DNA from 4 places in the Paenibacillus sp. FSL R5-0749 genome. Region 2 is predicted to be linked to each of the others. Evidence: riboswitches for the same ligand, from Rfam matches in the RefSeq annotation. Region 2 holds a riboswitch; each other region holds the start of a gene.

Region 1 (3,119 bases), 1.6 Mb from region 2:
ATAGAGAACGTCATTTTGGAAAAGGAGGCTGTTATTATGCGCGTACGCCTCATTATGCTGATGGTTATCGTTGTTTTTCTCGGAGGATATCAAGCACCACCAGCTTCATCACGGGATGCTTCAGACCCGCCAAGTGAATCGGTATCCAATACTGATTCCGTGGAAGAAGAACAATTAACATTGGGACAGTTACGTCAGAAATATGCCGATACGTTCAAAACTAATGGTCCTTCAACTAAACAGGTTGCGTTAACATTTGATGATGTGCCCGATCCACGGTTTACTCCGCAGGTGTTGGATCTGTTGAAAAAGTATAAAGTCAGAGCTACGTTTTTCATCGTTGGTAGTCGTGCTGAGAAGCACCCCGATTTGGTAAAAAGGATTGTTAAGGAAGGGCACATCGTTGGCAATCACAGCTACAATCATCCGGAGTTCAGTAAGCTGTCGATGAATGCCTTCCGCAAACAAATTTTACATACCGGGGATATCATTCGCCATTTGGCGGGATATACGCCCAAGATGATTCGACCTCCGTATGGAGACATTAATGAAGAACAGCTGCAATGGGCTGCCAGACAACATTATAGTATTGTGAACTGGAACGTTGACTCTCTGGACTGGAAAGGTCTTTCCAAGGAAAAGGTAAAAGATAACATCCTGTCTGCTGTAAAACCTGGCTCCATCGTTCTACAACATGCAGGAGGCGGAGTTGGATCGAATCTGAATGGTACGATTGAGGCTTTGCCTGAAATTATTGAGGAACTGCGTAACCGGGGATATGAACTGGTCACCTTGGACGAAATGCTGGGATTACCGAAGGCGAAAGAATAGAATAACCGTGTTAGGTAATCAAGGAAATATTAAAAGGGTGCTGTTCAATCGCAAGTTAGCGACTGGCAGACACCCTGTTTGAATTCAGTTTAAATGAAATTTACGCTCTACTTCAGAATGTACAACTCGATATCCTGAAAACCAAATGTGCTTACCGACTGTTTGCTACCAGGGATAAAGATATCAATCCGGTGACCCTTGATTGCACCGCCCACATCACGTGCTGTAGCCACAAAAGCCTGTTTTGGCAAGCCTGGATGGCTGTGACCCGTTACCAGTACTTTGGTTCCAAGTGGAATGACACTAGGATCTACTGCAATCGTACCCAGTTCAAGGTCATTTCCGAAATAATCGACGGCACCCCATCCTCCATTTTCAGACGGATCTGCAGAGTATGCTGTTGCTTTCACGTTCACAGTTTTACTGTAATCGAATGTTTTACCCCACGCTTGAACCACTTTGTTATCAGTGTTAACGTCCAAGCTTGCTGTCGTAACCGTTTTGGCTTGGGTCTTGCTCTCCGTCGCCGCGGCAGCTACATTGTTTGCCTTACCGGGAATCGTAATTTTCAAACCACCATAAATGTTGTAAGGCGAAATGTCATTGTTTGCTTTAACTAACGTGTTCATTGATACTCCGTATTGTTTCGATAAGGTGTAGAAGGTATCCCCCTCTTTGGCCACATGAACTGAATCGGCGTGAGCCGGAACGGCTTGAATGAGCATTGCTGTTGTCATTAATGCTACTGCTGTTTTGGCTATACGTTTCTTGTTAATCATGGTCTTCCTCCCTCATTGTGCCTGCGAAGTTAGTTGTCGGATTCGGATGAGGAGCCCACCCTATAGGTCCATCATTACATTTGAAACGATATGTACCCCTAATTCACCCCAAGCAGTGTGCTGTAGATCTTCCCCCTGCACTATCTGCATCGTTACATCCCCCGCACTCCCTGTCCGGAAGTTTCGGCAGAGTTCAATATATCACAATTTTGTAACCTGAACTTGTAGTAATTCTTACCAAACGGATTCAACATGTATAAGCACGTGTAAGAATATTGAATACACTAAAAGTGTTGGGCCAGATATCCGCTATATATTTGGTAACAGAATAGTTACTTTTTGAATCCCATATGTAATTATTTTCAACAAAAAAATAGCGTTACCGACTCGAAGTCAGTAACGCTATTTAATCAATTCATTTAGAGTACTTTCGCAAGGAAGTCACGTGTACGTGAATTTTTCGGTGCTCCAAACACCTCATCAGGTGTTCCCTCTTCCACAATAACCCCGCCATCCATGAACAGGATCCGGTCTCCAACTTCACGTGCAAACCCCATCTCATGCGTGACGATGACCATGGTCATCCCGCCTTCTGCAAGACGTTTCATGACATCCAGTACCTCACCGACCATCTCAGGGTCCAATGCCGATGTAGGCTCGTCAAACAGCATGACATGCGGCTGCATGGCCAGTGCTCTAGCAATGGCGATCCGCTGCTTCTGTCCACCGGACAGCTGATTCGGGAATACATCTTTTTTATCGTACAAGCCCACGGTGTTAAGCAGATCAGCAGCAATTTTTTCCGCTTCCAGCGTGGATTGTTTCTTTACTTTGATCGGAGCAATTGTGATGTTTTGTTCTACCGTTTTGTGTGGGAACAGGTTGAAATGTTGAAACACCATACCCATTTTCTCACGAGTTGCGTTAATGTTGTGCTTGGGGTCTGTGATTGACACGCCTTCAAAATCAATCTCTCCCGAGGTAGGTTGTTCCAGCAGGTTCAGACAACGCAAGAATGTACTTTTCCCCGAACCGGAAGGACCGATGACCACGACAACCTCACCTTTGCCAATCGTCACGTTAATGCCCTTAAGCACATCGTTATTTCCATAAGATTTGTGTAATTGTCTAACGTCTATCACTTGCACTCAACTTCCTTTCCAGTCGTCCCAGCAGCTTGGACAAAATGAACGTCATTACAAAGTAGATGGCTGCTGCAATCAAAAATGGACTCAAGCCTTGGTACGTAATATTTTTGACCACACTTGCCTGATACATAATGTCCACCATACCGATAACGGAGATAATGGAGGATTCTTTGATGATGGTTATGAATTCATTACCGATCGCCGGTAATACAGCTTTGAAGGCTTGCGGTAAAATAATATAACGCATTGCTGCCCCTCTACCCATTCCCAGGGAACGAGCTGCTTCCAACTGACCCCGATCCACACCTTGAATACCTGCACGGAAAATCTCTGCCAGATAAGCACCACTATTAATTGAAAG
Region 2 (3,119 bases):
CTCTTCTTTCTTTATCAATGTCACTCAATTTGTATTTAACTACCCCGTCTCGTCCAATGAAAATGGGTCTATCCGTTCCTATTTCATAGAAGCGTGCCCAGATCGGTGCTGCTTTGGAATCAGCGATAATCTTGCTATCACCATTTGCCCTTTCATACTTGTAACCCGTAATTTTCACCTTGTTAAACCAGTCCTCTGCTCCTTTAATGGATGCGGTAATTTTAGCGGTAGCAGGCCTTGTTTTCAGAAATTTAACAATCGTTACACTCTCTCCAGCTGTCAGCGATGGTACTTCGTAGATTCTTGCGCTCGCTGGTTTAAGGGAACTGGAATCATGTTGTTGTCCCCATGCTGTAAGCTTCTCGCCTGAGACGACCTGAGTATTCAGAATCGCCCCCACACCTTTGGCAACTGAATTTTTACTGCGATTAGCAAGTGTACTGTCGATAAATGAGAAATCACCTTTGCGTGTTGCTACTTCATCGAGCATGATCATTACATTAATCATTGCATCATCATTGTAGGTAATATGCTTGTGATATCCAGAGCTTTGGTAGACTTGTGGCCATCCGCCGTTTGAATACTGCATATTGATCAAAAAGTTGATTCCTTTGATTGCAGCTGTGGAGTAGCGTGGATCATTCGTCTTTTTAAATTCCTTCGCCAATCTTCTAATTTCTGAATATGTAGCCTTGTTGTCAATCGTGGACTTCGCCCACTCTCCACTTGTTTGTTTATAATCTTTTCTCCAACCTCCATCCGGCAGTTGGTTCTTCAAAATATCTGAAATACTCGCTGTAGTACCCGATGCATCAGCAGCAGATACCGTCCCTACAGGGAGAACTGCAATTCCAACTGTTGAGAACACCATGGCGCATGCCAGGACAAAAGTAACTATTTTCTTTGCTTTCAAATGTAACACTCTCCCATGTTCATTGTAATAACATCCACAATTCTACCTTACCTATAACGCCCGTCCTTAAACCTCCTTAATTTAAATATATAACATAATAAAATCCATTTTTATCCAATATGTGGATTGGATAATCAGATGATATGCAAAAAATCAATTTTTGTCAATATATGCAACTTAATGAATATAATCTCTTAAATTCTACATAACGGATAGTCCTTTTAACTCATGACAAACTTATTTATTTATCCAATTTCGTCTCAAACGAATCAATAATGACGTTTTTGTCATCAATGATACCCAAACTTGACGCCTTCTTTCATATAAAATCGTTAATTCCGCTAACATTGAGGTATTACGAAGGGGTTTAAAAGGGTTTGACAATTACGCATTTATGCAATATAGTTTCAAATAGTTACAAAAACTTAATTATTCATTGCCGAGTTTCAGGTTTGAAAACGGGGGAACCATTTTGGGTGAATTATTCTTATACATAGGAAATATAGGGAACCTTCTACCGAACCCTTAGCTAACTCCGTAGGCATCGAAGGGAGAACATTGATTTTGAAAAAACTGATTATCTCCATTTTTGGAGCGGCTGTACTATTTACATCCGGGGCAACAAGCACAGAGGCAAGCAGTATTAACTCCGTAGTGAACAACATGACAGGTATTCCTTACAAGTGGGGTGGCACGACTCTGGCCGGGTTCGACTGTTCCGGGTTTATGAGATATATTTTCAATAAATACAGCATTGAATTGCCACGTACTTCGCAACAGCAAGCCAAAGCAGGTACTCCAGTAGCCAAGAGCAATGTTCGGACAGGTGATCTGGTGTTCTTTAACACAACAGGCAAAGGCATTTCACATACAGGTGTTTATATCGGCGGCGGACAATTTGCACATGCATCCAGCAGCAAAGGGGTAAGCATCACCAAAATGAGCAATCCTTATTTCAATGATCGTTACGTAACAGCACGTCGGGTAACTGGACAGTTTATGTACGATAAAATGTTAGGGAAAATGTAGGGATAATATCAAAGAGGAGGCTCCGGATCAACCGGAACCTCCTCTTTTGTTTGATTTCCTCTTTAGGAGGACAGTCCTTGGACTACCTCCATCTTACACTTAATGCAGCGCCTTCTGCACTCGCATCGCGCCCTGGGACAGGGCATGTCCGCCTCCTACAGCTCCGGCCACAGCAACGGTCTCCATAATCTCCTGATCTGTAGCGCCCTTGGCACGTGCTTCTTCTACATGATAGAAGGTACATACCTCATTGTTGGCGAACAAGCCAATACCAAGCGCGATGAGCTGTTTGGTCTTCGCATCAATCGCCCCAGGTTGGAAGCATTCTCCGGTAAACTCATGATACGACTTCACCACACCTGGCAGCACATCACTTAATGCTCCAATCTGATCCTTGTAGGCATGAACTTTATCATTCATCAATGTCATGTCTTGCAGCACACCCTCTCGGCTATAGTTACAGAATTTCTTCACTGTACCTATCTTCTCTCCCGAGTGAGTCAATTATGCCAAGAAATCATGGTAATTCCAAACATTTGTACGCTCATACTTCTGACATAATGATCGTTGTTACTCACCAAGTGGACTTTGCCGGGGTTCGCTGAACAACTGATAGCGGTAACCACGATCCAACTTGACGACACGTCGATTTTGACGACGGATAAGTACCTGCTCGCCATCCCAGGCAACGACAATCCCGGTTACATCGTTCGATTCCAGCTCGTCCCGTACTACTCTGACTTTCTCACCTGACAGACGCAGGGCGTCCAATTCTGTATCACTAATCATGTTCATGGCTCCTATATTCCAAATTTATTTACAAAAAGAGACCTAAATGAAAAGTCATTTAGGTCTCACGTGACTGTATTGGACTGTCATGTCATTCGAAATTATGTCCCGACTGAAAGTTACCGCTGCGCGTGCTCTTTGCTGTCGTTCTTCTCGAACCAAAAATCAAGCACTTTGGCGGACATCACACGTTCTTCAAGGTACTCCACTTGATGCGGTGTAAATTGTTCTTTCCAAGAGAAGGACAACTCTTCGCATAAGCCTACAATCGTCAGTAATTCTGACCAGGCAACATAGCGTTTGTACCAGAAAAATTGAGGATGTTCAATCATATAGGGATAAAGGTCATCGAATTCCGTATGTTTACAATCCAGGGCACGTTCAAAAT
Region 3 (3,119 bases), 2.2 Mb from region 2:
CGAGGACCGCGAGGACATGATTCAGCGTGCTGTGGATGCAGGAGTTGGTCGCATGATCAACATTGGCTTTAACCGGGAGACAATTCCAACCACAATGAAACTCGCTGAAACGTATGACTTTATATATGCAGCTGTAGGTTGGCATCCCGTAGATGCGATCACAATGCAGGAAGGGGATTTGGAGTGGATTGCATCTTTATGCAAGCATGAAAAAGTGGTGGCAATCGGTGAGATTGGATTGGATTATCACTGGGATACTTCACCGAAGGAAATACAGCATCGCGTATTACGACAACAAATTGCCTTGGCGCGTGAAGTGAACATGCCGATTGTCATCCATAATCGGGATGCACATGAGGATATCATAAGAATTTTGCGTGAAGAGAAGGCGAGTGAAGTTGGTGGTGTGATGCATTCGTTCTCTGGCAGCTGGGAAACAGCAAAAAGTTGTCTCGATATGGGTTTCCATCTCTCCTTCGGAGGACCGATTACATTCAAAAACGCAAAGCAACCCAAAGAGGTGCTAGCGAAGGTTCCGATGGACCGATTTTTCATTGAAACCGATGCTCCGTATTTGACACCTCACCCTTATCGCGGGAAACGAAATGAGACAGCGCATGTACGTCTGGTTGCAGAGGCAGCTGCGGAAATTAAAGGCATTTCGGTGGAGGAAATTGCTGCAATAACCACCAAAAATGCCATGGAACGATTTGGAATTCGTTAAAAAAACGAGCAAATGAGGTGAAAAAGGCAGGTAAGCGGAGTTAATTTGCCCTTTGATCCAAATAAATCAAGAATATTACAATATTTTAACCAAATATTCAGAAAAACGTACTTGATCAACGCTTTACAACATGCATCAAAACAGGATATCATCTTTTCAGTGAATTGTTGTGCGGAAAATTGGACAGATGTTCGGGGGATGAACAAAGGGACACTTTCCGATGAAACAACATTACTTTCATGAATCAGTCTCGCTGAGTCTCCGTTAACGGAGAGCGGGGGAACCAATAGGGCTTAAACATCGGTGTATTTGGCCGATGCGCAACGTTCGCTGACCCAAAAGCAGCGAAGGGAACTGCGAAGCCGTATTTGATTTCTTCTTTGGGTCTCGGGGTGAATTCAAGGGCGTCCGCCATGAGCGGGTGACCCAAGATAGGGCGGCTCTCTTTCGCCCGAACCCGACAGCTAACCTCGCAAGCGGAAAAAGAGAGGCAACCTCGTGCATGAATTTCCGATATTCAAAATCATTCGGAAGCCACGAAAGAGTTCCTCTTACACTCTTTCTTTGGCTTTTTTGTTTTTGAATAAAAGAAATGTTGTCATCATACGGTAGGTATTCAGGAGGATGACATCATGTTGCGAAGATTGATTCATGGTGCAGAACCGATCAGTTGGTCCGATCTGTGTTCTGTAGAAAATTTGGTATAGTCACGTCAAAGACATCATGCGTTACTTTAGACGGCGAGGCTATGAAGGAGGACGGAGAAGTGGGCACATTCCAACCAGAAGAGACCCATGAGTCACGATCATCCAGTAAGTCTTTCGCGTTGCGGTGGAAGCATGAGAACATGCGTCAAATGGCATTGATCGCGATTTTCTCAATTGCGCTTACAATCATGATCTTGTTAGTCGTTTACGGTCAGGCCGGGAAACAAATTTCACTGGTTATTGATGGCAAAGCTCAGGTGGTAGAGACTCGTACAGGAATGCTTCAGGAAATGCTGGAGGAGCAGTCGATCACAGTCAGCCCTCACGACAAGGTATCCATGTCCATGAACGGGGCGATTACAGATGGAGACCGAATCGTTATTGAGCGGGCCGTTCCAGTTAACATTACGGCAGACGGAGACACCAAGACTCTGTATACAACGGATTCATCCGTAGAAGATGCAATTCAAAAATCAGGTATTCAAGTTGAAAGTAATGATAAGGTGTATCCGGCGCTTGGAACTGCGATCAAAGCAGATATGAAGATCCGTGTAGTGCGCGTAACAAAGCGTACAGTGGATGTAGAACAACCAATCGCTTACAAAGTAATTAAAACGGCTGACCCTAGCTTGTACAAAGGGGATAACCGTGTCGTTGTGAACGGCAAAGAAGGCACACTTGTACAGCACATCGAAAAGGTATTTCAGGATGGAGAATTGGTCTCCAAAAAAATGGTCGGCAAATCTGTCGCGAATAATCGTGTAGATAAAGTGATTGCTGTCGGCACCAAAGCAAAACCTGTTGTGAAAAAACCAGAGATTCAGACCGTATCAGCTCAAACTTCAACAACGAAGAAGGCTACAACAACGAACTCGAAGAAAACATCTGCCTCGGGCAGCAAAGTGATTACCGTATCCGGGACTTCTTTTAAATATTCCAAAGTACTTAAGAATGTATCCATGACTGCCTACTCTTCCGAAGAGCCTGGCATTGGAACCAAAACAGCTTCCGGTACTCGTGTAACGGAAGGGCGCACCATCGCGGTTGATCCCAAAGTCATTCCAATTGGCTGGTGGGTATATATCGAAGGTCTGGGATTCCGTCGTGCGGAAGATACAGGCGGTGCCATTAAAGGCAACAAAATTGACGTATATTATGACAGTGTGAAGCATGCCCTGAATTTTGGACGCAAGAAAGGCAAGACGGTCTACGTGATCGGTCCGGTGAAGCCGGAAGCGAACTAAAATCGTTTTACTTTGAAATGGGAATGCTATAAAATAGTTGCATGAATGATTCATGCGGAATATGCGGCGGAGGGGTCTGAATTCAGTCTCCCCCGCCGTTTGGCAGAGAAGAGGATATTCCTCTTCTTTTTGCGTTAGAAAGGAAGAAATGGAACATGATAAAAGAAGTCATTGTGGTGGAAGGCCGTGATGATACGGTAGCCATCCGTCGGGCTGTGGAAGCCGATACCATAGAAACAGGTGGATCAGCCATCAACCAACGCATTCTGAAGCGGATTGCGCTTGCTCAGGAGAGACGGGGAGTCATTGTACTGACAGATCCGGATCATGCCGGCGAACGCATTCGTAAAATCATTGCGAATAAGGTGCCTGGTTGCAAACATGCTTTCATTCCGGAAGCCGATGCCACACGCAAAGGGGATATTGGGGTGGAGAATGCCTCAC
Region 4 (3,119 bases), 630 kb from region 2:
GGACACCCCTTCTTCAGCCGAGCATGCCAGAACATCAACATACTTTCGCAGTCCGTAACTCTCCAGTCTTTCTTCCGTTCCAGGACTCTGATTGGCGATAATGCCAATGCGATAATACCGCGACAACTGCTGAAGAACGGAATCCGCTGAAGGAAAAGGTCGTTCAAGATCTTTTTTAAACTTCAGCTTGTCCTGAATCTGTTTCTGATGTCCTTCATCTTCAATGAATGTGCGAATTGCCACTCTCATGGGCCATTGTTCATATTTCTGATAACAGTTCGCGAACAGTTCACGTACCGCCTCAATCTTCACCGGATACCCCAAAGCACCGGCTTCGCGAACGAACTGTCCGATAATATCATCAACGGGGTCCCATTCATCCACTAGCGTATCTCCAACATCAAAAAACAACCACTTCAATCCACCCACATCCGGCACGCCAATTCCTCCTTGTAAGCCACAGGCAATCTAAAAGTTCGTGTTCAAAAAGTCTGGTTTTCAGTATCGAGAAGATGGAATGAAGCTAGAAATGGAGTAGCGGAGCGTAGGGAAAACTACGTGAGCAACGGACATTTCGGCTGAATTACATATTCGATGCTGATGATGCCGCTAGGCATCCTTCGTAATCAAAAGCGGACTTTTTGAACTACCTTTAACCTTTAAAACCATAAAAAAGAAGACTCACCATCATGCACGAGTCTCCTCAAATTTCCGTTTATCGATACATTCAATTATAACAGGCACCTTACACCTGAGCAATCTCAAGCTATGACATTACCCATTGAGGAGAAAGCCGACTTCCCCATTGAGTGAATATACAATCCGGTCTGCACCCATTCCCCGATAGATCCCCTTCGGATGGCTTTGCTCCGTAATGACGCATAGGGATTTCGATGTCCACGATCGACAGATCTGTAAATAACGACAGGTCAGATTCAGACTGTTCTCGAAAATAAACACGTTGCCAACGCTTGCCTGCGGCAAAAACCATTTTTGAGCTGCAGCCGTATTCATGCGAATGACATGTTCTACTCCGATTCTACGGAGTCTGCGCTCTTCCCCTGCACTGTTGGTTAGAACGGCAAACGGCATTTTTTTGTACATCAGCAATTTGATAAATTTGCGTCCTGCTTCATTAGGAGCAGTCACTAAGATCATCTCATTATCCATCATTCGTTCCTCCCTTGGCGTGAAAAGACAACAAAAAAGAAGCGTGGGGGACCAAGGCCTCCCGAACGCTTCTTAAAGAATCCATGGCGAAATCGCCATGAACCAGCGTACGGCTTGTTGCCTCTCCCTTTAACGCTTACGAGGTTAGCTGACGGATTCGGGCGCGAGAGTCGCCCTATTTCCGGCTGTCACCGGAAAATTCACCCCATGAATGCCTACTGTCCTGGACAGCGCATTCCGTTGGTTCCCCCGTTTCCCACTCATGAATGAATGGAAACTCAGCGATTAAAACATCGTTCGTATATCTTAAGTTAAGATTGAGCGATATTATCGTTTGTTTCGTTTTTCAGGTACAATTTAGTTTTAAATTGAAATTACGATATGAATCATACACCCGTGCCATGGCGGTGTAAAGTCCGGACAGATCACCGAATCGGCAGATTTTCGCCATTATTCATATATAATAACGCTTACAATACGGTTATACGCTATCCACCTCGTCAAGGCTATCTAATTCTCACTCTGGCGTAAATCACTTCGCAATTCATTCACGCATTCTGCACAACTTGCCAGTTTTGATTCTTTTAACACCATATTAGTTTTGCATTATTTAATTGTAACCAATATAATGAAAGGTATCAGATGATATCATGGAGGCGATTGAGATGACAGTCTACGATTACAAAGTGAATACCCTTCGCGGTCAAGAAGTTGAAATGTCCGACTACCGTGATAAAGTGTTACTGATTGTGAATACGGCAAGCTCATGCGGACTTACACCTCAATTCAAAGGTCTGCAAGAACTGCAAGACAAGTTCCAGGATGCGCCATTTGAAGTCCTTGGATTTCCAAGCAACCAGTTTGCCCAGGAAAAAGGTTCTTCCGACGATATCGCGGAGTTCTGTCAGATGAATTATGGCGTGAGCTTCCCTATGTTTGAGAAAATTGATGTGAATGGCTCAAGTGCTCACCCGCTCTTCCAACACCTTAGCAAAGAAGCACCCGGCCTGCTCGGCTCCAAAGCAATCAAATGGAATTTCACCAAATTCCTTGTGGATCAGAACGGACAGGTAGTTAAACGTTATGCTCCCAAAACAACACCTGACAAGATTGAAGAAGATATCAAGAACTTGCTGCAAAAATAGTACATCGGCCACCCTTTGCCGGAAGGTAGAGCACCCTTACCCCCGGTAATGGATGGCCTTTTTTTCAACTTCTGGTACCAGACTGTTCAAAAAGGCAAAAAAAGAAGCTTTCCATTAATGGAAAGCTTCTTCTTCATCGTTCATATGATGCGGTCGAGAGGACTCGAACCTCCACGGGCATACGCCCACTACCCCCTCAAGATAGCGTGTCTGCCATTCCACCACGACCGCATGTCGTAAATAATCGGCAACAGAATTGATTATACAGGGTTCAGAAATAAAAGTAAAGCATTTTTTAAACCTTCTTTTTTAGCTAGGCATTTTCCTCAAAAAACGCATATTCTCGTCATGTTTACCCATGAACTGCATATTATTAGATTTGATCCCCTCTTTTTCGGTAAGAGCCGATCTTGTTGATTCATTTATATATAGTCCTTCCTTATATATATTCCTCCCTGCACTTCGTCACATAAATAACATAATAAGTTATATAAAATGACACAAATATTAAATAACAGAATCTATTCATTAAATTCAACGGATACTATTGACAAAAAGCGGACGTTTATGGGATGATAACTATCATATAATTCGGATTTTCAAACATAAAGTTAACAAAAAGGAATATAAATGTCATCTAACATGACATTTAACGAACACAGGAGGCGAATGATGTGAACCGTGGGAATAAGCTGCTCGATTATGTCAAACTGCTTGATTCCTCTATTCAGGTTGGAGGGTTTACCCATTCCTTCGGCATGGATATCCATATCAGGGAGGGTACCATTCGTAATGCTGAAGATC

The links. A riboswitch is a leader RNA that binds a small molecule or an ion and turns the genes downstream of it on or off. The one in region 2 is predicted to bind cyclic di-AMP.
Region 1: another riboswitch for cyclic di-AMP. It lies ahead of MKY85_RS17075 (3D domain-containing protein); the one in region 2 lies ahead of MKY85_RS10265 (C40 family peptidase).
Region 3: another riboswitch for cyclic di-AMP. It lies ahead of MKY85_RS00150 (ubiquitin-like domain-containing protein); the one in region 2 lies ahead of MKY85_RS10265 (C40 family peptidase).
Region 4: another riboswitch for cyclic di-AMP. It lies ahead of MKY85_RS07130 (hypothetical protein); the one in region 2 lies ahead of MKY85_RS10265 (C40 family peptidase).

Annotation. Positions count from the first base shown of each region.
Region 1 is NZ_CP152005.1:3,876,599-3,879,717, forward strand. Features, by position in the region: gene MKY85_RS17070 (polysaccharide deacetylase family protein) at 37-831, shown strand; gene MKY85_RS17075 (3D domain-containing protein) at 939-1,610, opposite strand; cyclic di-AMP (ydaO/yuaA leader) riboswitch at 1,613-1,809, opposite strand; gene MKY85_RS17080 (amino acid ABC transporter ATP-binding protein) at 2,030-2,752, opposite strand; gene MKY85_RS17085 (ABC transporter substrate-binding protein/permease) at 2,739-3,119, opposite strand, start outside.
Region 2 is NZ_CP152005.1:2,267,766-2,270,884, reverse strand. Features, by position in the region: gene pelA (pectate lyase) at 1-922, opposite strand, end outside; cyclic di-AMP (ydaO/yuaA leader) riboswitch at 1,341-1,472, shown strand; gene MKY85_RS10265 (C40 family peptidase) at 1,478-1,942, shown strand; gene MKY85_RS10260 (carboxymuconolactone decarboxylase family protein) at 2,042-2,371, opposite strand; gene MKY85_RS10255 (hypothetical protein) at 2,513-2,731, opposite strand; gene MKY85_RS10250 (hypothetical protein) at 2,851-3,119, opposite strand, start outside.
Region 3 is NZ_CP152005.1:31,923-35,041, forward strand. Features, by position in the region: gene MKY85_RS00145 (TatD family hydrolase) at 1-724, shown strand, start outside; cyclic di-AMP (ydaO/yuaA leader) riboswitch at 966-1,219, shown strand; gene MKY85_RS00150 (ubiquitin-like domain-containing protein) at 1,491-2,675, shown strand; gene rnmV (ribonuclease M5) at 2,831-3,119, shown strand, end outside.
Region 4 is NZ_CP152005.1:1,634,421-1,637,539, reverse strand. Features, by position in the region: gene MKY85_RS07135 (HAD family hydrolase) at 1-438, opposite strand, end outside; gene MKY85_RS07130 (hypothetical protein) at 775-1,173, opposite strand; cyclic di-AMP (ydaO/yuaA leader) riboswitch at 1,289-1,464, opposite strand; gene MKY85_RS07125 (glutathione peroxidase) at 1,836-2,315, shown strand; tRNA gene MKY85_RS07120 (tRNA-Leu) at 2,464-2,546, opposite strand; gene MKY85_RS07115 (urease accessory UreF family protein) at 2,990-3,119, shown strand, end outside.